3 regions of the Labrys sp. F242 genome follow, and region 3 is predicted to be linked to each of the others. Evidence: predicted binding sites of a transcription regulator. Region 3 holds the regulator's gene; each other region holds the start of a gene.

The links. The regulator LexA, encoded in region 3, represses DNA repair genes until DNA is damaged. The targets are predictions, from matches to a motif close to TGTTCNNNNTGTGTTCNG.
Region 1: ACZYTC_RS04290 (ImuA family protein) is a predicted target of LexA. The motif match lies at 5,289-5,306, and genes of this name have one in related genera.
Region 2: ACZYTC_RS08165 (2'-5' RNA ligase family protein) is a predicted target of LexA. The motif match lies at 4,888-4,905, and genes of this name have one in related genera.

Annotation. Positions count from the first base shown of each region.
Region 1 is NZ_JBVASG010000001.1:917,346-924,432, forward strand. Features, by position in the region: gene ACZYTC_RS04280 (error-prone DNA polymerase) at 1-2,747, opposite strand, end outside; gene ACZYTC_RS04285 (Y-family DNA polymerase) at 2,744-4,462, opposite strand; gene ACZYTC_RS04290 (ImuA family protein) at 4,377-5,099, opposite strand; gene ACZYTC_RS04295 (SulP family inorganic anion transporter) at 5,426-6,910, opposite strand; sul1 at 6,980-7,035, opposite strand.
Region 2 is NZ_JBVASG010000001.1:1,750,261-1,757,347, forward strand. Features, by position in the region: gene ACZYTC_RS08130 (RidA family protein) at 53-463, shown strand; gene ACZYTC_RS08135 (AraC family transcriptional regulator) at 548-1,429, opposite strand; gene ACZYTC_RS08140 (AraC family transcriptional regulator) at 1,631-2,548, opposite strand; gene ACZYTC_RS08145 (SDR family oxidoreductase) at 2,645-3,394, shown strand; gene ACZYTC_RS08150 (ArsR/SmtB family transcription factor) at 3,578-3,907, shown strand; gene ACZYTC_RS08155 (SRPBCC family protein) at 3,904-4,371, shown strand; gene ACZYTC_RS08160 (GFA family protein) at 4,387-4,800, shown strand; gene ACZYTC_RS08165 (2'-5' RNA ligase family protein) at 4,940-5,548, shown strand; gene ACZYTC_RS08170 (YdeI/OmpD-associated family protein) at 5,568-6,167, shown strand; gene ACZYTC_RS08175 (APH(3') family aminoglycoside O-phosphotransferase) at 6,198-6,989, opposite strand; gene ACZYTC_RS08180 (amidohydrolase) at 7,078-7,087, opposite strand, start outside.
Region 3 is NZ_JBVASG010000001.1:2,304,871-2,311,957, forward strand. Features, by position in the region: gene trpD (anthranilate phosphoribosyltransferase) at 1-15, shown strand, start outside; gene trpC (indole-3-glycerol phosphate synthase TrpC) at 21-824, shown strand; gene moaC (cyclic pyranopterin monophosphate synthase MoaC) at 821-1,324, shown strand; gene ACZYTC_RS10880 (molybdopterin molybdotransferase MoeA) at 1,321-2,541, shown strand; gene lexA (transcriptional repressor LexA) at 2,654-3,370, shown strand; gene ACZYTC_RS10890 (pentapeptide repeat-containing protein) at 3,397-4,080, shown strand; gene ACZYTC_RS10895 (TOBE domain-containing protein) at 4,185-4,391, opposite strand; gene ACZYTC_RS10900 (ComEC/Rec2 family competence protein) at 4,421-6,643, opposite strand; gene gltX (glutamate--tRNA ligase) at 6,868-7,087, shown strand, end outside.

The DNA.
Region 1 (7,087 bases), 1.4 Mb from region 3:
ATGGTCTCGAAGCGGCGCACGGCCCACAGGGCCTCGCGCCTGTCCAGGCCGAGCGAGCGGAAGGCATCGGCCTCGGCCAGTTTCTGCATTGCCGCCAGTGGCAGGCCGCTTGCCGTGCCGAAGCGCTCCAGGCTGGAAAAACCGTTGCCGCGCCGGCCGGTCATTGCCGTGATCTCGTCCTCGTTCAGCCCGGAGACCAGCCGCATGCCGAGGCGTACGGCAAAGCGATGTTTGATGGGATCGCTGGCCGGTTCCAGCGTGCAATCCCACTCGCTGGAGTTGACGTCGACGGGCCTGATTTCGACGCCATGCTTCTCGGCGTCCCGCACCAGTTGCGCCGGCTGGTAGAAGCCCATGGGCTGGCTGTTGAGGATGGCGGCGCAGAAGACGTCGGGGTAGTGACATTTGATATAGGCTGAGACATAGACCAGCACGGCAAAGCTGGCGGCATGGCTTTCGGGGAAGCCATATTCGCCGAAGCCCTCGATCTGGCTGAAGCAGCGCTCGGCGAAGGCCTGTTCATAGCCGCGGCGCACCATGCCGCCGATGAACATCTCCTTGTAGTTGCCGATCGTGCCGGTGTGCCGGAAGGTCGCCATGGCGCGCCTCAGGCCATCGGCCTCGTCTGGCGTGAAGCCGGCAGCCTTGATGGCGATCTCCATGGCCTGTTCCTGGAAGAGGGGAACGCCGAGCGTGCGGCCCAGGACTGCTTCGAGTTCATCCTTCTCACCGAACTCGGACGATGGGGAAGGAAAGTTTACAGGCTCGAGTTTGTCACGACGTCTCAGATAGGGGTGCACCATGCCGCCCTGGATCGGGCCGGGACGGACGATTGCGACCTCGATGACGAGGTCGTAGAATTTTTCGGGTCTCAAGCGCGGCAGCATCGACATCTGTGCCCGGCTCTCGACCTGGAACACGCCGACGGAATCGGCGTTGCAGAGCATGTCGTAGGTGGCCTTGTCGTTGCGGGGCAGGGCGGCGATCACGCCGAGATCGCGGTCGTAATGGCGCTCGATCAGTTCGAGCCCGCGCCGGATGCAGCTGAGCATGCCGAGTGCGAGCACATCGACCTTCATCATCCCGACTTCGTCGATATCGTCCTTATCCCATTCGACGAAGGTGCGATCCTCCATGGTGGCGTGGCAGACAGGCACAGTGTCGTCGAGCCTTCGGCGTGTGAGCACGAAGCCACCGACATGCTGCGACAAATGGCGGGGAAAGCCGGTGAGGGCAGCGGTGAAATGCAGCGCCTGGCGGATCACCGGATTGTCGGGATCGAGGCCCGCCTGGCGCACGCGGCTCGGTGTCCAAGTCTGCATGCCCATGCCCCAGACCGTCTTCGACAAAGCCGCTGTCACGTCGGGCGTCAACCCCAGCACCTTGCCAACTTCGCCCACCGCCCGCCTGGAGCGATAATGGATCACCGTCGAGCAGATGGCGGCACGGCGGCGACCATAGTGCGTATAAATACGTTGGATAACTTCCTCGCGGCGCTCGTGCTCGAAATCGACGTCGATATCCGGTGGCTCGCCGCGGTTCTCGGAGATGAAGCGAGAGAACAGTACTTCCGTTTCGTTCGGATTGACTTCGGTGATGCCCAGGCAATAGCACACGGCGCTGTTCGCAGCCGAACCGCGCCCTTGGCAGAGGATGCCGAGGGTGTTGCGGGCATGATCGACGATATCGTGCACGGTCAGGAAATAGGGCGCGAATTCGAGCTTGGCGATCAGGGCAAGCTCCTCGCGCATTGGCTTGGAGACCTTGTCCGGAATACCTCGGGCGAAGCGCCGCTTAGCGCCAGCCCAGGCCAGGTCTTCCAGGTGCTGCTGAGCGGTCTTGCCCGGTGGGATGGGCTCGTCCGGATATTCGTAGCGTAGCTGCCGCAAGTCGAACGTGCATGCCTCGACGATTTCGAGCGTGCGCGCCAGTGCGTCGGGATGGTCGGCGAAGAGAAAGGCCATCTCGACGGGCGACTTGATATGGCGCTCCTCGTTGATCTCAAGTCGCAAGCCGGCCTCGGCCAAGGTGCATTTTTCGCGGATGCAGGTGAGGATGTCGGCAAGTGGCCGCTGGGCCGGCACGTGGTAGAGCACGTCGTTGACGGCGACCATCGGCGCGCCGATCCTCTCGCCCAGCTCGGCGATCAGGCCGAGGCGGCGGGGTTCGTCTCCCCTGAGGCGATGGCAGCCGGCGAGATAGACGGAGCCTGGCGCGGCCTCGGCGAGCGTGGTTGCCCGTTCGACGAAGAGCGGATCGAGCCTGTCGGGCGGCAGCACGATCAGTCTCTGCCCCTCGCAGGCGTCGAGAATGGCTTCGAAGCCGAACTGGCATTCGCCTTTCGCGCGCACCATGCGCTTGTTGTTGTCGCTGAGCAGGCGGCAGAGCCGACCATAGGCTTCGCGGTCGGTGGGATAGGCGATGGCCTCGAAACCATCCATGGTGACGAGGCGCACGCCGGGCAGATAGCGCAGGGACGGATATTTCTTGGCCTCGCGCAGGGCCCTGACCACGCCGGCGAAGGAGTTACGGTCGGCGATGCCGATGCCGGCCAGGCCGAGCTTCTGGGCCTGCCTCACCATGTCCTGCGGGAAGGAGGCGCCGCGCAGGAAGGAGAAATTGGTGGTGACGGCGAGCTCGGCATAGGCGGATGGGGCTGGTGTCGGCAAATCCACAGGAAGCGTCTGGTCTTTCACCCTGCCGGGAAGGGCGACATAGCCGCTGTCGGCCTCTCTCTCATATCTCATGCGAGCAGACCTCGCAGGGACCAGCTCTGCCGGCCGTCATGGCAGAGCCAGAAGCGTTGGCCGGTCTGCGTCTCGGCGACGTAATAGTCCTGGTAGGTCGGCGCGGGCAGCAGGACGGCGCGCTCGCGCCTGGCTTCTCCGTCCTCGAAACGGTTGCGCTTCTGGCTCCTTGGGCTCTCACCGTTGGGGAGGGCAGGAGCTTCCTCGCCCATCTTGCCCCAGCCATATTCCTCCTTGCCCGACTTGTCGGGCAGGACCGGGGGAGCCGCTTCCCACCAGGGACCGGCGATGCGTTCCGGTCCCTGCAGCGCAGTAATGTGATGGGACGAACCGCGCCAGCGGACATGATCGGGCAGGCCGTCTGGACGGGTGGCGAGGATCTGCAGGGGCTCGGGCTGGTCCAGAAACAAGGGTGGCCGCTGACGCAAGCCATCGGCCGCCGGCCAGGCCGGTGCAGGATCGGCGGCATCGCGCGCCTCCTCGGCGAAGGCCGGATCGTGTCGGGCGACGGGATGGAGCCGGCGCACGCTGCCGGGGCCGAGGCGCTGGCGGAGAGCGTCGATCAATTCGGCCCGGCGTTCGCCGGCATCGGCCGGCGGCGCATCCCGGCGTCCCTCCCGCAGGGACAGACGAGCCTGGCGCTGGCCGAATTTCTCGGTGACGGTCGCGGTGAGGCTGATGGTCTCGAAGCCAAAGCCGGCATCGATGGTCTCGCCCAGCCTTTCCAGGTCGAGCTCCACCAGCCTGGCAATATGGGCCGGATCGCGTGTGGCGGCGGCAAGGCCGATATGGATGGTGCGTACCTCGCCATCGACCCGGAACAGGCGGAGCTGCAAAGCGCGCGCTGCCACCCCGCCGGCGACGAGGGCGGGAACCAGGTCCTGCATCAGGCGAGTGGCGACATGCACCACGGCTGCCTGGCTCACCACCGGCTCGAGGAGCTGGCGGCTACGATGGTAGAGCGGCGGCGGTTCGATCAGGGCAAGGGCTTCCTCGCGCCGCCCCATGGCCTGGTCGAAGCGCTTGAGCAGGATCGCATCGAAGCGCGCGGCGAAGGGCCCCCGTGGCTTGCCGATGAGATCCCCGATGCGGGTGAAGCCGAGACGGCGCAGGGTCTGGACGAGGTCGTTACCAAGGCGCAGGGCTGCCAGGGGCAGATCGGCAAGAGCCGGCCCGGGATCGCTCCCCTCGGCCAGGATGCAGCCATTCTGGGGATGAAAGCGGGAGAGAGCCCAGGCCGCACCGGGCGTCTCGGCCAGCGCCACGCGTGCACCGAGACGAAGATGGCGCAGGCGCTTGACGATATCGGCGGTGAGGGTCTGTTCGCCGCCCGCTAGATGGCTGGCGCCGGTGACGTCGAGGAACAGGCCGTCGGCCCCGTCGGCATCGCGATAGAGGGCCACGGAGGGCGTGTAGCGCATCGCCCACAAGCCGAGCCGGTGCAGAGCCCGGGCATCGGCCTCCGGCATTGCCGGCCGGGTCTGCAGCCCCGGCACCTTGGCGCGGGCATCCGCAACCAGCCCGCCCGCCGCCAGGCCTTCGATCTCGGCCGGCTTGCTGGCAGCGGCAATGCGCGGGCCCCCGGCAGCATCGACCGTCAGGACGAAGGGATAATGGCCGTCGATCGTATCAAGCGACCTTGGCGTGTTGTTCTGGGCGACGAGAAAGCGCTGGATCGGCCAGCGTGGCAGATAGATCGAGACGATGCGAGGCATGGTCATACTCCATGAGCCAGGATCCGCTTTGCCCGTTGCGGCTGCGTTCGAGCCGAACGTGCCAGCGCCAGGCGGTGAGAAGGCTGAAACGATCGCGCGGACCGGTGGCCGCACCGATGCGCCAGCGGGACATCGCGGCCAGGGAAGGCGCGGCGAGGGGCGGGCGCAAAAGGAAGAGGGGGCAGGGGGCGGAGGCGGCCGCGAGCTGGAGGCGGCGGCTGGTGGCGGCGTCCATGCCGCCACCCGTCACGGCTGCCACCGCAGCGGCGGCGCCGGAGCGCAGGATCTCCTCCAGGGCCCAGGCAGCCTCGGTCTCGTCGCCGGCCGTCGTCACGATAAGCCCGGCAGGATCGAGGCCGAGGGCGTTGAGGCCATGGCCATGGAGCCGCCCGAGGCCGGCCATGCCGCGCGGTGATGTCACCAGCCAGATCGTCCCCTTGGCCTGTCGCAGGCACAGGCGGGAGGCGAGGAAACCCAGCGCGCTGCCATTGTCGAAAATGGTTTGCGGCGCAATTTCATGCAGGCCGTCCAAGGCAAGGCCGCCGCCGGGCAGGCGCGCGTCGATCTCCCCGATGCCGAAAGGCAGCACGCCGGCATCGGCATGCACATGATCGAGCCGGGGCAGCAGAGCACGCAATTCCGCCAGCTTCTCGGCCCGTTGGCCGGCGAGAGAAAATTGCGATTCCGCTGGATCCCGATTTTTCTCTACCTCATTGTTTTGACGCATTTTCTTAACCGAAAAGCCTGCCAACTTTTCTGGAAAATGTTTTGGAACAGGAGGAGGGGCAACGCGTATCGTCATGGCTATGATCCGTTTCGTTCAGATTAGAACAAAACAAGAACATTTCAAGCGGAGTCTTCGATCACGCTCCATCCGACCGCAAAAGAGCGCGGCATGGTAAAGGGACTCTTCCATGACGGGATGGCAGAGTCCCCGATTTCAAAGATCGTGCGAAACGCGCCTCAATGTGACGGCAGGGAACCAGCCTGGCCTTCCTTGTCGTGCACGGCGAAGCGTTCCACCAGGGTGGCGCTGGCCTCGTTGAGGCCGACGACCTCGACCTCGCGCCCCTGGCGGCGCGCTTTGAGGACGATGCGGTCGAGCGCGCCGACCGCCGAGATGTCCCAGAAATGCGCCGCGCCGACGTCGATGACGATGCGCTCGATGGGCTCCTGCACGTCGACGGCATCGCTGAAGGTACCCGCCGATGCGAAGAAGATCTGCCCTTCGACCCGATAGACGCGCTCCTTGCCGTCGGCCGAGAGGCTCGAACGCACGCGGCTGAGGCGCGAGACCTTGCCGGCGAAGAACACGCCCGACAGGAGCACGCCCACCAGCACGCCCTTGGCGAGGTCGGCCGTCGCCACCACGGTGCCGACGGTTGCCAGCATCACCACGGAGGAGGGCACGGGATTGCTGCGCAATTGCAGGAGCGAGCGCCAGGAGAAGGTGTTGACCGAGACCATGATCATCACCGCCGTCAAGGCGGCGACCGGCACGATGGCGAGCAGGTCCTGCAGCGCCACCAGCAGGACCAGGAGGAAGCCGCCGGCGACCAGCGAGGACAGACGGCCGCGGGCGCCGGAGGAGACGTTGATCACCGATTGGCCGATCATGGCGCAGCCGCCCATGCCGCCGAACACGGCTGAGGCCATGTTGGCGATGCCCTGGCCGGCGCATTCGCGGTTCTTGTTGCTCGGCGTATCCGTCATGTCGTCGACGATCTGCGCGGTGAGCAGGGATTCAAGCAGGCCCACGGCCGCCAGAGTGAGCGCCACCGGCGTCAGGATCCTGAGCGTCTCCAGCGTCAGCGGCACCTCAGGCAAGCCGAAGCTCGGCAGCGTGGAGGGAAGCTCGCCCAGATGGGCCACCGTGCGCACGTCCAGTCCGAGACCCCAGGCGATGGCGGTGAGCACGGCGATCGCGACCAGGGGTGCGGGAATGGCCCTGGTGACATAGGGAAACAGATAGATGATGGCGAGGCCGAGGGCGATCAGGCCGTAGGTCGCCACCGGCACATGTACGAGCTCGGGCAGTTGGGCCAGGAAGATCAGGATCGCCAGGGCGTTGACGAAGCCCGTCATCACCGACTGGGAGACGAAGCGCATCAGCCGGCCGAGCTTGAGAAAGCCGGCGATGATCTGGAAGACGCCCATCAGGATGGTCGCCGCAAACAGATATTGCACGCCGTGGTCGCGCACTAGGCCCGTCATCAGCACGGCCGTGGAGGCCGTTGCCGCCGAGATCATGGCGGGGCGTCCGCCGGTGAAGGCGATCACGCAGGCGATCACCACGGAGGCATAAAGGCCGACCTTGGGGTCGACGCCCGCGATCACCGAAAAGCCGATGGCTTCGGGGATCAGGGCGAGGGCGACGACGATGCCGGAAAGCACGTCGCCGCGTGGATTGGAAAACCATTCCCGGGAATAGGCAGACAATTTGTTCATGAGAAAATTCGCAAGGGACATGCGGCCATACCCGGTGAAACGGGTTGGATGATGCTGTCGCGCCATTTGCGTTATCCGGCGGATCGGCGGCCGGAAGAGCCACCCGGAATTTCACCGGGTCCTTCTGAATAAGGCTCTTCTATCGGCAAGGCACGGGCTGAGGCAAGGCGAAAGGCA
Region 2 (7,087 bases), 550 kb from region 3:
ACGCGGTGATCTCCAATGTCGATTTCAGTCGAACGAAGCAGGAGATTATTGAATGGCACTCGAACTCATCAACCCGGATGATCTGCCAGTTCCAGAAATGTACACGCAGGTTGTCGTCGCGACGGGATCCAAGCTGGTATTCATCTCAGGTCAGCAGCCCGAAGACATACATGGCAAGCTCGTTGGTCATGGCGACTTCGCGGCGCAGGCGCGCCTGGCATTCGGCAATCTCGGCCGAGCGCTCACGGCAGCGGGTGCTCGGCCCGAGCACGTCTGCAAGATCACAATCTACATCGTCGATTATAACCGCGATGAACACGTTCCGATCATCGAAGAAGTGCAGATTTCGTTGTTTGGAGATCACAAACCAGCGAATGTGGTGGTCGGGGTAGCGATAATGTCTCCAGGTTACCTCATAGAGGTTGACGCGATTGCGGTCATTGACGAGGTCGTTAGAAGCTAGGCGCCGTGGAAAATCTTCGCTGCTCATTGGACAACGACCTGCCCGCCTTCAGCCATTGGAATGGACAGGCCGCCGTCAGAGAGCCTATTTCAGCGGCAGAAAAAGTTCCGCCACCACCTCATGCTCCGGTACCTCCGGGAAGAAGTTCAAGCGCTGGCAATAGATCGGAAAGTCGCGTGCTTCCTCGCCGCTGGCCGGAAGCCAGTCGCGATAGAGGTAGAGTGCGGCGGGCTCCAGATTGTCGGTGTTGCCGACCACGCGCAACACTGCGCAGCGCCCGCCGGGGATCTCGCCTGCCTTGATTGCCTCGCCATGCGCCGCGATCGGTTGGCCGGTCCCGGCGCATAGGTCCACGCTATAATCGGCAGGCGAGGCGGGACGCCGCTCCGAACGCCAGACAGTGAAGGTCGGACTCGTCTTAGGATGCAGGCCGGTGGCCTTTCGCCACGTGATGAAGCGCTGGATGGTGGCGCTGAGCGTCGCCGGGTCACCCCGATGCTCCATGATTGCCACCGGGGTCGGTGACACATCGCGGATCGTCACGTCGTCGTGGCTAAAGGTCTTCTGCATGAACTTGCTCCTGGCATTGTCGAAAGGCCCGAAGGCCGCAAGCCACGGCTCCCAGTCGGGAGACTTCCTGAACGAGGAAGGCGATTGCCCGAACCGTTGCCGAAAGGCGCGGGCGAAAGCCTCCGGTGCATCGTATCCGGCATCCATCGCGATCTCCGTGACGCGCTCGTCGTCTCTGTAGGCCAGCCGGTATGAGGCGCGCTTCATGCGGGCAAGCTGAACATAGCGATGCACGGATAACCCGAAGGTCGCCGTAAATTGCCGGTGGAAATGAAACTTCGAGAAGGCTGCGGCACCACTCAGAACCTCAAGATCGAGATCGTCACCGAGGTGCTGGTCGATATAGTCCAACACTCGCTGCATCCGCCCTCGATAGTTCCGAAGCGTTGCGGTCATTTCGTCCTGGTCTCCGTGGCAGCCCAAACTAGATCCCCCAGGCAACCCAGCGCTCGACCGATCTTGCGGTTTGGGGGATCCGCCGAAAACTTCCAACGACCGCTTGCCGGCGGTCTGATTCACGAATGAATGGGCGTAATGACTGCACCCCGCGCCATGGCGCATCGCCGCGTGCTTTTATCCGTCCCGTCTCATCGGGCATTAGCGGATGCGGTTCTGTTCGGCCATGTCGCGCGCGAACTTGCCTGGAGGGCAACCGAGACGTTTGCGAAAAGCGGTGCTGAATGCGCTGGCTGATTCATAGCCAATTTCATCGGCGATCCGATCCAGGGACTTCGCCCCATGCGTGAGAGCGTCCTTCGCGATCGCCATGCGCCAACGCACCAGATATTCGATTGGCCCACATCCCAAGACCTCCCCGAACCGTGCCGCGAAACCTGACCGCGACATGCCGGCCATCCTGGCAAGATCGGCAACCGTCCAGTTCGCGCGAACATCGGCATGCATCGCTTGCAGCGCCCGGGCGAGTGCCGGGTCCTGCATGCCGCCGAGAAGACTCGCAGGCATCGCCCGGTTGCCGATGCTACGCCAGCGAAGGGCTTCGACCAGCAGTGCCTCGAGCATACGATGGACAATCAGTTCCTTGCCCGGATAGTCGGTAGCGCATTCTTCAGCGAGCAGATCGATCAGGCGGCCGAAGCGTGTCGCTCGTCCCTCGGAAGCCGGGATGTGGATGAGGCCGGGCAACAGAGCCAGCAGGAGCGGTGCATTCACCCGAGCGAATGCGAAGCTGCCGCCGAGGGCGATCAGGTCCGGAGTGCCTTCCCGTTCGCCATGCCGGACCGCTTCGTTTCGCGGTTCCACCGGGACGCATTCGAGACCCGGCTCGCTGGACAAGGAGAATGCGGGCGTCGTCGGAAGGAGCACGAAATCGCCCTGTGCAAGCCGGAGCGGCTTTTCGCCGTCGAGGCTCAGCCAGGCTTGCCCCTCCAAGATGATCGTGAACCCGGGCGCGTCATGCGCTCGATAGCGCACGCCCCAGCGTCCGCGCGCCGTGATCGGCTTCGCGACTGCGGCAGTCGGCCGGAGCAAACCGATGATATCGCTGAGAGGATCCATTCTGGACGATTAATAATAGATACTGGATTATGAATTATATATCGTCCAGTCGTGCCTGTCTATCTTGGGAACATCAAACTCAAGGAGACAGACAATATGGGCAAGACGATCCTCATCACCGGCACGTCCTCGGGTTACGGCAAGGCGACCGCCGAGTATTTCCTTCAGAATGGCTGGCATGTCGTCGCCGCGATGCGACGCCCCGACCCGAATGTGCTTGGCGGCGTAACCGGCCGGCTGCGAGTGCTGCCGCTGGACGTCACGAACGAAGAGAGCATAGCTGCACTGATCGACGCTGCGGGCCCGATCGATGCGCTTGTGAACAATGCAGGCGTGGGCGGTGTGGGCGCCTTCGAAGTCATGCCGATGTCGTTGATCCGTCAGCTCATCGAGACCAATACGATTGGCGTCATGGCCATGTGCCGCGCGATAATCCCACAAATGCGGACACGTCGTACCGGCACAATCGTCAACGTGACGTCGAGCGTAACGCTTGGGGAGTTCCCACTCGCTGCCGCCTACACCGCATCCAAGCAGGCGGTCGAGGGGTTCTCCGGTTCGCTCGCTCATGAGCTTGGTTACTTCGGAATGCAGGTGAAGCTCGTCGAGCCGGGTTATGCGCCAACCACCCGGTTCGGCGCCAATGCCATCGTGCCGGTCGAGGAGCTGCTCCCGGGAGACTATGCTGAGTTTGCGCGGCCGATTCTTGACGCCTTCGTGAGGCCGGCAATGACCACGCGAGAAAGCGATGTCGCCCAGGCTGTGTGGGCTGCCGTCCATGACGCTTCCGGCCAGCTCCGCTTCCCCGCGGGGCCCGATGCCGTAGCTCTGGCACAAGCACGCTGACATGGCTCCGTCCCGGGCTCACCGGCCGGGACGGGCAATCGCCTTCCTCGTCGATATCACCTGCTCCGACGCGTTGAGCCCTTAAGGAGGCCAGCCCGCTTTCCGCGACGCTGGCATGTTGGCTTCTCAGACATCTAAATCATTAGCATTGACTAATTGATTAGTAGTTGCTAATTGATTCTCATGACTGAGACAGTTGCCATCGATGCCGTCATGCGCGCCCTTGCAGACCCCACTAGGCGGGCCGTGTTCGAGCGCATCGCCGGATCCGGCGAGATCACGGTAGCCGAGCTGACGCAGGGCAGCGGCGTGACCCAGGGTGCGATTTCCCAGCACCTCAAGGCGCTGAAACTGGCCGGCCTCGTCGCCGAACGGCCGGAAGGGCGCAAAGTCTACTATCGCGCCGAACCCGGCGGCCTCGAACCGCTGGCTGATTGGATGAGCCATTACAGCCTGTTCTGGCGCCAGCGCTTCGCCAATCTCAGAACTCTCTTGAAGGAGATCGATCCATGAATGATCTGGCCTTGAAGCCGCACACGCAGGAGATCGTCGTCGACGAGGTCTTCCCGCATGCACCCGAAACCATCTGGAAAGCGTTGACCTCGGGCGATCTGATCGCGCGCTGGATGATGGCGCCGGCCGATTTCGCAGCGATTGAAGGGCAGCGTTTCACCTTCACCACCGCGCCGGCCGGCGAATGGGACGGCGTCATCCACTGTCAGGTGCTCGACGTGCAACCGAATGAGCGGCTCGCCTATGCCTGGAGGGGCGGGCATGACAGCAATCCCGGCTATGGCTCCCGCCTCGACACGGTGGTGACCTGGACGCTGAGCGAGGCAGAAGGCGGTACGCGGGTGCGCCTCGTCCATGCCGGCTTCGTCACGCCGAAAAACGATACGGCCTACAAGAATATGAGCGATGGCTGGAAGAAGGTGCTGCGCAATCTCGGCACCGTCGTGGCCGGCAGCAAGGATTGAGGCGAGGAGGACGAGATGAGCAAGGCCTATACCGGCGGATGCGCCTGCGGGGCTGTCCGCTACGAGATCACGGCCGAACCGGTGTTCAGCAATGATTGCCAGTGCCGCGACTGCCAGCGCGAGAGCGGCACGGGCCATCAGTCCCACCTGACCTTCCCGCGGGAAGGCGTGACGCTTACCGGGGAGGGGCGGCCCTGGGACATGGTGGCCGATAGCGGCGACAGGAAGACCCGCTATTTCTGCCCCACCTGCGGATCGCCGGTCTATCTGACCTTCTCGGCCATGCCGCAATTTTTCGCAGTGCGTGCCGCGAGCCTCGATGAACCGAGCCGATACAAGCCGCAGGTGGTGACCTATACCGGCGTCGGTTATGCGTGGGACTATCTCGATCCGGCTCTGCCGAAATTCGAGGGGATGCCGCCCAGGTGAGGAAGCTGGCCGATTGCTGCGCTGCGGTGATCGGCCGCTATCCCGACGACGAGAACAATACCGAGTGAACGGGACGTGATTGACTGCGGTTCTCTTTTTGTTCTAGGCTTGCGGTGCCAAGTGAGAACGCGAGGTCACCATGCAATTGGCGTTCGACTTCTATGGCCAACTCCCCCGCGGGCCGGAACGTGGCGAGAGAATATTCTTTGCCGTGTTTCCCGATGCGGAAGATGCCGGTGCGATCGAACGATTCAGGCGCAGCTTTCTCGAAGCGACCCCTGTTCGCGGTAACATGTTGCGGACGGACCGTTTCCATGTCTCGCTTCACCATGTCGGCGACTTCAAGCGCCTGAGATCACCACGTATCTATGCAGCGGAATTGGCGGGCGATCTCGTCGGTCTACCTGCTTTCGATATCACGCTTTATGCAATCAAGAGTTTTGGTGCGATCCCGAAGCCGGGCAGGGCAATCCGTTTTCCGCTCGTCCTGCTTGGCAGGGGGGCGGGACTATCGAAACTCCATGAAACACTGGGCGCGGCCATGACGAAGTTTGGCATGCGCGCCTTTCCCGATTTTACGCCTCATCTCACCCTGTCTTATGGTGAACGACCAATCGTGGAGCAACAGATCGAGCCGATCCATCTTCGGATCACGAGTTTTTGCCTGATCCACAGCAGGTTGTCGAAGACGGAATATCGGATCATCAAGCGCTGGCCCCTGATCGAATCCAGGCCGCTCCTGCATTGATTCATCTCGAGGAACCCTGATGCCGCCCGTCACCGTCGATCCCGCCAAGGTCCGTGAATTCGTCGATGACGCGAGCTTCTATGCCTGGCTCCGCGACCACCACGACAGCCAAAGCGAAGTTTGGATCAAGATCCACAAGGTGGGCTCGGGTCTCGCCTCGATCACCCCCAAGCAGGCGATCGACGTCGTGCTCTGCTGGGGTTGGATCGACGCGGTGCGCAAGGGGCTCGATGAGCGCAGTTTCCTGCAGCGCTACACGCCGCGCGGGCGCAAGAGCATCTGGAGCCGGATCAATGTCGACAATGTCGCCCGGCTGATCGCCGAAGGCCGCATGACCGAACACGGGCTGAAACAGGTCGAGGCCGCCAAGGCGGATGGCCGCTGGGACCGGGCCTATGAGAGCGGCAAGGATCTCAAGATCCCCGACGACCTCCAGGCTGCGATCGAGGCCGAGCCGGAAGCGCTGAAGATGCTGGGTGCGCTCAGCGCACAGAACCGTTTCGCACTGGCCTTTCGCATGCACAATGTGAAGACCGAGGCAGGGCGGAGGAAGAAGATCGAGGCCTTCGTCGCCATGCTCAAGCGCGGCGAGACGATCTATCCGCAATCGAGGAAATGAGGCGACAGCCTCCTCGTGCACTGCGCCGGCTCAGAAGAACTCGTCGAGCAGCAGATAGAAGGCCATGCGGTCCGGATCCGGCGTGATGCCGTAGCGGGCGAAGAAGCGCTCGACCAGAACCTCGCCAAAACGATCGCGAATGCTGCGCGTCGCCAGTGCTAGGTCCTGGTGGCGGTCGGCAAGGCCGGCCCGGGCGCAGTCGATGAAACCGGAGAAGGCACCTCGGTGCGCCAGCAGGTTTTCCAGCGTCGCATCGCCATGCGTGACGACGAGCTCTTCCAGCCGGGGGCGTTGGAACTGCAATTCTGCGAAGACGTCGGCCGCGGTCTGACCGGTGCGCTCCTCGTCGAAGTCTTCCTCGTCGACGAGACCGGCCCTGACCCGCGCCTCGGCGAGGGCGATGCGGCTGTTGGCGCAGTGGTCGAACGGACAATCGGCAATATCGAGGGCGTGCAGGTGCCGCAGGGCATCGGCGGCGATATCGACCACCTGCTCCGGGGTGAGACCGGTTTGAGATGACAGGACGGCGCCGGGAATGGCGCTCATCAGCAGCCAGTACCGCCCACCATGCCGGGCCTCCGCCAGGGGCTTTGGGCAGAGTATGCCGCATGCGCTCAGCCATTCCAGACGCGCCCCTTCGTCAGGTAGTTCGCCGAGGGATGAAAGCTCCTCTGTCTTGACGAACAGATCCGGCCTGCCCGGAGCTTCGAGGCGAAAGACGCTGGCGTCGGAGGCTCCAATCGCCTGGGCCTTCCAGCCATAGCCCGCTAGATCGCGGCGCCAGGCGATTGGCATATCCGGTGCTGATTTCATCGACGACATCGTCCAGTCCCTATGTGGGGCCCGGCAGGCCGACTCTCGTCACTCTGGCCCGATTCCCTGGACGGAAAGATGGCGACTGGATGAGTGCTCAGGCGGGC
Region 3 (7,087 bases):
GTTTCAAACGCGTGAGTGCCATGGCCACCATTCTGCAAAAGATCGAAGCCTATAAACGTCGCGAGATCGAGGCGGCGAAGGCGGCATGCCCGTTGCCTGAACTGATCAAGCTGGCAGAGCAGGCCGGTCCCGTACGCGGCTTCCAGAGGGCTCTACAGGCCAAGCTCGACGCCGGCCACACCGCCCTGATTGCCGAGATCAAGAAGGCCAGCCCCTCCAAGGGCTTGATCCGCGCCGATTTCGACCCTCCGGCGCTCGCCCGCGCCTATGAGGCCGGCGGCGCTGCCTGTCTTTCCGTGCTGACCGACGAGCCCTCCTTCCAGGGACGACCCGACTTTCTTACCGCAGCGCGCACAGCGGTATCGCTGCCTGCCCTGCGCAAGGACTTCCTCTACGATCCCTATCAGGTGGTGGAAGCCAGAGCCTGGGGCGCCGATTGCATTCTGGTGATCATGGCCAGCGTCACCGATGCCGAAGCGCGGGCCCTGATCGCAGCGGCCAAGGACTGGTCACTCGACGTTCTGTGCGAAATCCACAACCACGACGAACTTGAGCGCTCTCTCATGCTCGATGTCGGCATGATCGGCATCAACAATCGCGATCTCAACGACTTCGTCACCCGCCTGGAAACCACGGAGACTCTGGCGCCGCTAGTGCCGAGCGACCGCCTGCTCGTCGGTGAGAGTGGCATCTTCTCGCCAGCCGACGTCGGCCGCCTGCAGCGGGTCGGAGTCAACACCTTCCTGGTCGGCGAAAGCCTGATGCGCCAGGCCGACGTCACCGCCGCCACCCGCGCCTTGCTGGCCCTGGGCGGCGCGGCATGAGCCAGCAGCGCACGAATCGCGGCCTCACCCATCTCGACGCCTCCGGCGAGGCGAATATGGTCGACGTCTCGCAAAAGGCCGTGACCAGCCGCACCGCGATCGCTGAAGGGCGCGTGGTGATGCAGCGTGAAACGCTCGACCTCGTGTTGTCCGGCGATGCCAAGAAAGGCGATGTCCGCGCCACGGCCCGCATCGCCGGCATCATGGCAGCCAAGAAGACGCATGAGCTGATTCCACTTTGCCATCCGCTGCTTCTCAGTAAGGTTGCCGTCGAAATCGAGCCCGATACCGCTCTGCCGGGTCTGACCGTGCGGGCGACGGCCAAGGTTGCCGGCCAGACCGGCGTGGAGATGGAAGCGCTTACCGCAGTCTCCGTGGCCTGCCTGACCATCTATGACATGGTCAAGGCCGTCGATCGGGGCATGCGCATCGAGGCGATCAGGCTCGTGGAGAAATCCGGCGGCAAATCCGGCGATTGGCATGCGGAGGAAAATCGATGAGCCTGCTTCCCGTCGCGGACGCGCTGGCCAAGGTGGTTGCCGGGGTAGCCCCGCTTCCAACCGAAACAATATCGCTGCATGCCACGCGCGGACGTGTTCTCGCTTCCGCCATCACGGCGCTGAGGACCCAGCCCGGCTTCAACGCCTCGGCCATGGACGGCTATGCGGTGCGAGCGGCAGATGCCAAGGAAGGTGCTAGCCTCGAATTGATCGGAGAATCGGCGGCGGGGCACGGCTATGCCGGACGAGTTGGCGAAAACCAGGCCGTTCGCATCTTCACGGGTGCGCCCGTGCCGGATGGCGCCGACACAGTGGTGATCCAGGAGCACACGAGCCGCGAGGGCAATCGCGTCATCGTGGAGGCGGCGGCCAGGCTCGGCCAGCATATCCGGGCCCGTGGCCTGGACTTTGCCGAAGGACGGGAGGCTTTGACATCAGGCACCGTCATCGGTCCCCGCGACATAGCGCTTGCCGCGGCCATGAATCATCCTGCCCTGCCGGTCCGCCGCCGCCCCAAAGTCGCTATTCTCGCGACCGGCGATGAATTGGTACTGCCCGGTCAAGCCATCGGCGAGAATCAGATCGTCGCCTCCAACAATTTCGCCATTCGGGCACTGGTCGAGGCCGAGGGGGGCGAAGTACTCGACCTCGGCATCGCCAGCGACGACTTCCCGGCCCTGGAAGCGGCCATTCGGCGGGCTCGTACCGAGAAGGCGGATGTGCTCGTCACCATCGGCGGTGCTTCGGTCGGCGATCACGATCTGATCCAGACCGCGCTCACCCGCGAAGGCATGCAGCTCGGCTTCTGGAAGATCGCCATGCGCCCGGGCAAGCCCCTGCTGCACGGGCGGCTTGGCTCAATGCATATCCTCGGCCTGCCCGGCAATCCGGTATCCTCGGTGGTCTGCGGCGTCCTCTTCCTGGTACCCCTGTTGCGTACGTTGCTGGGGCGGGCCGATGCGGGTCTGTCCCGCCGCAAGGCCGTCTTCGCCAACGCCTGGCCAGCCAACGACGTTCGTGAAGACTATATCCGTGCCCGCTTCGTGCTTGACGATACGTCAGACATCCTCAAGGTAGAACCGCTGGCGCTGCAGGATTCGTCGCTGGTGAGTGTGATGCAGCATGCCGACTGTCTGGTTGTCCGGCCGCCCTTTGCGCCGGAAGCAAAACCAGGCGATATCTGCGAGATCATCGATCTTCGTGCGGCCGGCTATTGACGCTACCCTTAACCTGAACTTCACAGTTGCAGAACACAGTAGGAACATGTAGCACTGTTCTTGTTTTGTTTACACCTTCACCGTGATTCGCGGCCGCCACGACGGGAAAGCCATGCTGACCAAGAAACAACACGAATTGCTTCGGTTCATTCATGAGCGCCTGAAGGAACAGGGCGTGCCCCCCTCCTTCGATGAAATGAAGGAGGCGCTGGACCTGCGCTCCAAGTCCGGCATCCACCGCCTGATCATGGCTCTGGAGGAGCGCGGCTTCATCCGGCGCCTGCCAAACCGGGCGCGCGCGCTCGAAGTGGTACGCCTGCCCGAATCCGCCGTGCCAGGCGGCCTGTCGCTGGCCTCTTCGCAGCGGGGCTTCCGCCCCAACGTGATCGAGGGCAATCTCGGCAAGGTCCGCCCCGTCAGGCCGGAAATGGACGAGGATGTCGGCCGGCCGGTTCTGGTCCCGGTGATGGGACGCATCGCCGCCGGTACGCCGGTCTCCGCCATCCAGACCAAGAGCCACACCATCAGCGTTACGCCGGAAATGCTGTCCTCAGGTGATCATTTCGCCCTGGAGGTGCGCGGTGATTCAATGATCGAGGCTGGTATCTTCGACAATGACACCGTGCTGATCCGCCGCCAGGACCATGCCGATACCGGCGATATCGTGGTAGCCCTGATCGACGATGAGGAAGCCACGCTGAAGCGCTTGCGCAAGCGCGGCGCCTCCATTGCGCTGGAGGCGGCCAATCCGGCTTACGAAACCCGTATTTTTGGCCCGGACAGGGTACAGATCCAGGGTAAATTGGTGGGCCTGTTCCGCCGATATTGAGAGCATGCGAATTTGGTTCGCTTGCAATGACTGGCCTTCATACAGTCAGCGGCCACGCTTTGGAACGCCGTGACGTCGAGCGGTTGCTCAAGGAGCGCGCGCCGTATTGCCTTGTCGATTGTGAACTGGAGGAATGCGATCTTTCGCGTCTCGACCTGTCCCACTGGTCGTTCGAGCGTTGCATTCTCAAAAATGCCAAGCTGGTCGGCGCCAAGCTCGCGAATACACTATGGCGCAATTGCAAGGCGGGCGGTGCCGATTTCCGTGGTACCGACCTCGAAGATGCTGCATTCCGTACGGGTGACTACAGCAATGCCAGCTTTCGACGCGCCAAAGCGGCCTCGACGGTTTTTACCGGCTGCAAACTGACAGGCGCGGATCTCTCGGAAATCGCCGCATTCGGGCTCGTTTTCGAGGAGGTCTTGCTTATGTCGGCGAAACTGCCGGCCTTTTCCTTTCGCAAGTCCACGCTACGCCGCCTCGACTTCACCCAGGCCGATCTGCGCCAATGCGATTTCCGCGATGTCATCTTCGAAGAGTGCAGCCTGCGCGATGCCAATCTGGTCGATGCCCGTTTTGAAGGAGCGGATCTACGCAGTGCCGATCTCGGCGGCTTGAAGCTTGGTGACGCCCGTTATTTCAAGGGCGCCACGATCTCGAAAAACCAGGCCGGCCAATTGCTAGCCGAGCTAGGCTTGCGGATCGCCTGAAGAAGGTCTGGAGTTCGCAGGCAAATCCGCTTGATGGTCGGGTAGCCTCCGGGTGTCTTCGAACTACCATCTGTCCGAAGACCCGGCCTGGCTGACAGCGCCGATCAGTCGACCGCGATCATGACGTCGGAGGCCTTGATCACGGCATAGGCGTTCTGGCCGGGCTTGAGCTGGAGATCATCGACGGCCTCATTGGTGATCGAAGCGGTGATGATGGTACCATTGACCTCGAGCTGGATATGGGAGGTAGTCTGCCCCTTCGTCACGCTCTTGATCGTGCCCTTGATCTGGTTGCGGGCGCTGATTTTCATGGTCCGTCCTTTCTGGTGAGAATCTCGCGTCAGTTATCGGTTTCGGCGGTGACGCTGTCCATAGGCCTATCCGTCGCTGGGACTTGTACTGCCGCCTGGGGCAGAGGCTTCGGCGGCACAATCACCCGGCTCGGTACCCATGGACGGGACGCTTGGGGATGGCGGGCCATGACGAGACGCCAGCGCGGGCTGATATCGCCGCTCGCAGACGGCTCTACATAAAGTGCTATCGAGCCGACCGCGCGAATCAATTCCCGGTCCATCACAACTCCAGCGGTGGCACAGCGAGCACCGATCGGAACCGGTCCCGCCAGGACGCTGACGCGTCCACAGTCCTCCTCGGCGGCGTTACTGGTCTTGTCGAGCATGAAGATCCCGCCTCCTTCGATGGGCGCGGAACACCCTTCTCTGTCACATAGGCGCTGTGCCGCGAGGGTTGGATCCTCCGGCTTGCGCCGATCGCCCATGGCCAGCAGCCATTGCTGAACCGTAAAAGCATCGGATCGCTGCGCCAGCACGGTCAGTTGATCGCCCTTGCGAACGAGGGCCGCGTAGCCGTTTGCGCCGAACAGAGCTACTGGCAGCGGCGCTGTCGCGGCCAGGGCAATGCCCCCGCCCAAGGGCAATAGGGCCAGCAGAGCAAGACGCGTGCGCAGAATGGTCAGCAGGACCAGCGTCAGAGCGAACAATCCGAGCGCCGCGGCGGAGAACTGCGGCAGCACGAGATCGGAGCCAGGCCAGGTCGCAACCGAACGAGCCACCTGCATGAACAACCCGACAGCCCAGCCCATCGCCTGCCAAAATGGAGCGCCATAGCCAAACGGCTCGGCGACCACGGCCAGCATGGCGAGCGGCATGATCAGGAAGGAGACGATCGGCGTCGCGACAAGGTTCGAGGCCAGCGACTGCAGCGTGATACGATGGAAATGAAAGGCTGAGAATGGCGCCGTGGCGAGCGAGGCGACGATCGTGGTCAGCATCATGGCAAGTACCAAGGTCACAGCGCCACCGATGGCCCTTTCCCACGCCATTGCAGATTTCTCTCGCTTCCGCCGGCTCCATTGCTCATGTGCGATCACCAGCATCGCCACCGCGGCGAAGGACATCTGGAAGCTCGGCCCCAGGAGCTGCTCCGGCGTGGTCAGCAGCACGAAGCTCGCGGCCAGGGCGACGTTGCGGCGGGTAATGGCATTGCGTCCCAGCGCCACGGCCAGCAGCACGATGGCCGTCATCAGGAAGGAGCGGACCGTCGCGACCTCGGCGCCGGAAAACAGTGTATAGGCAGCGGCCGGCAGCAGCGAGAGCAGCGCGGCGAGTTCCTTGGTGCCCCGATAGAGCACGATCCGGCGCGACAACGCCAGGACAGCGCGGATGAGGCCGAACAGGCCGCCCGCAAATAGCGCCATATGGAGACCCGAGATCGAAACGACATGATAGAGCCCGGAAGCGCGCAAGGCCTCATTGGCGTCGCCGGGAATCTGGCCGCGTTTGCCGGTGACCTGCGAAGCCGCGATGGCGCCATTCTCGCCTTGTATCGTCTCGACGATCCGTCGGGTCAGATCGTTGCGCTGGCGATCGATCCAGATATTGAAAGCTTCCGCCCAGCTCGCCTCGACGGGGCTGGCCGCAGGTGCAATCTTGCCCGCTGCAAAACCAACGCCGCCAATGCCATCGAAGAAGGCATCGCGTGCGAAGTCGTAACCGCCGGGCAAGGCAGGAGGCGGAGGCGGTCTCATGACTGCCTTGAGGCTGATGCTGTCGCCAGCCCGGATTTCGCTGCCCTTACGGACCGTAAGTCGGATGCGGGCCGGCATCGCAGCAGGCTCCAGCTTCTCCACCGAGACCGGCCTGATGACGATGCGCGCACTGCCACCCAGGCGCGGCTCTACCGAAAGGACGAGGCCGGTAACGGTTCCCGCCATCGAACGCGAAAGCTGTGGTGCGGCGACGCTCATCGTACGCAGCTTGGCAGAGCAAAAGCCCGCTCCCACCGCCGTCAGGCTGATCAGGCCGACATGCAACCACCAACGCCCCCGCAAGCCATAGGCAAGGCAGGCCGTCCCTACAGTAAGGAATGCGGGAACGACAAGACCAGGCTCTTCCGGTGCGGCAAAATAAGCGATGACACCCAGGCCCAGAAAGACCGGAACGACGAGAGCAAGCTCGAAGGCCGCCATCTCCGCCGCAAGACCGGTCGCCAGCCAGGACACCAGCCTTTGCAGCCCCTGCCCGAACAGCATGCCGCCGGGCAACGCCGATCCCAGCTGTCCCGGCCTTCCACCGAGGACACCAACCCGCGCGCGGCCTCGATCATTCTCAGGCAAAGGCGCCCCCGCCGCTACCGCCCAATGAAACCCTGTGCTAAAGCCCCAAGCTTATTGATGTGATCCGGGTTAGCCAAGGGCCTCAATACTTCCGCCTCCATGCTCCCGCGCTCTGGCTTCGCTTCCCCTGCCTTTTGGAATTGCCAACTTCGATGTCCACTCCTGTCATCACCCGCTTTGCTCCCTCCCCCACCGGCTTCCTCCATATCGGCGGCGGCCGCACGGCCTTGTTCAACTGGCTCTACGCCAGGGCCAAGGGCGGTAAGATGCTGCTGCGCATCGAGGACACCGATCGCGAGCGCTCGACCGATGCCGCCATTGCCGCCATCCTGGATGGCCTGGCCTGGCTTGGCCTCGATTGGGACGGAGACC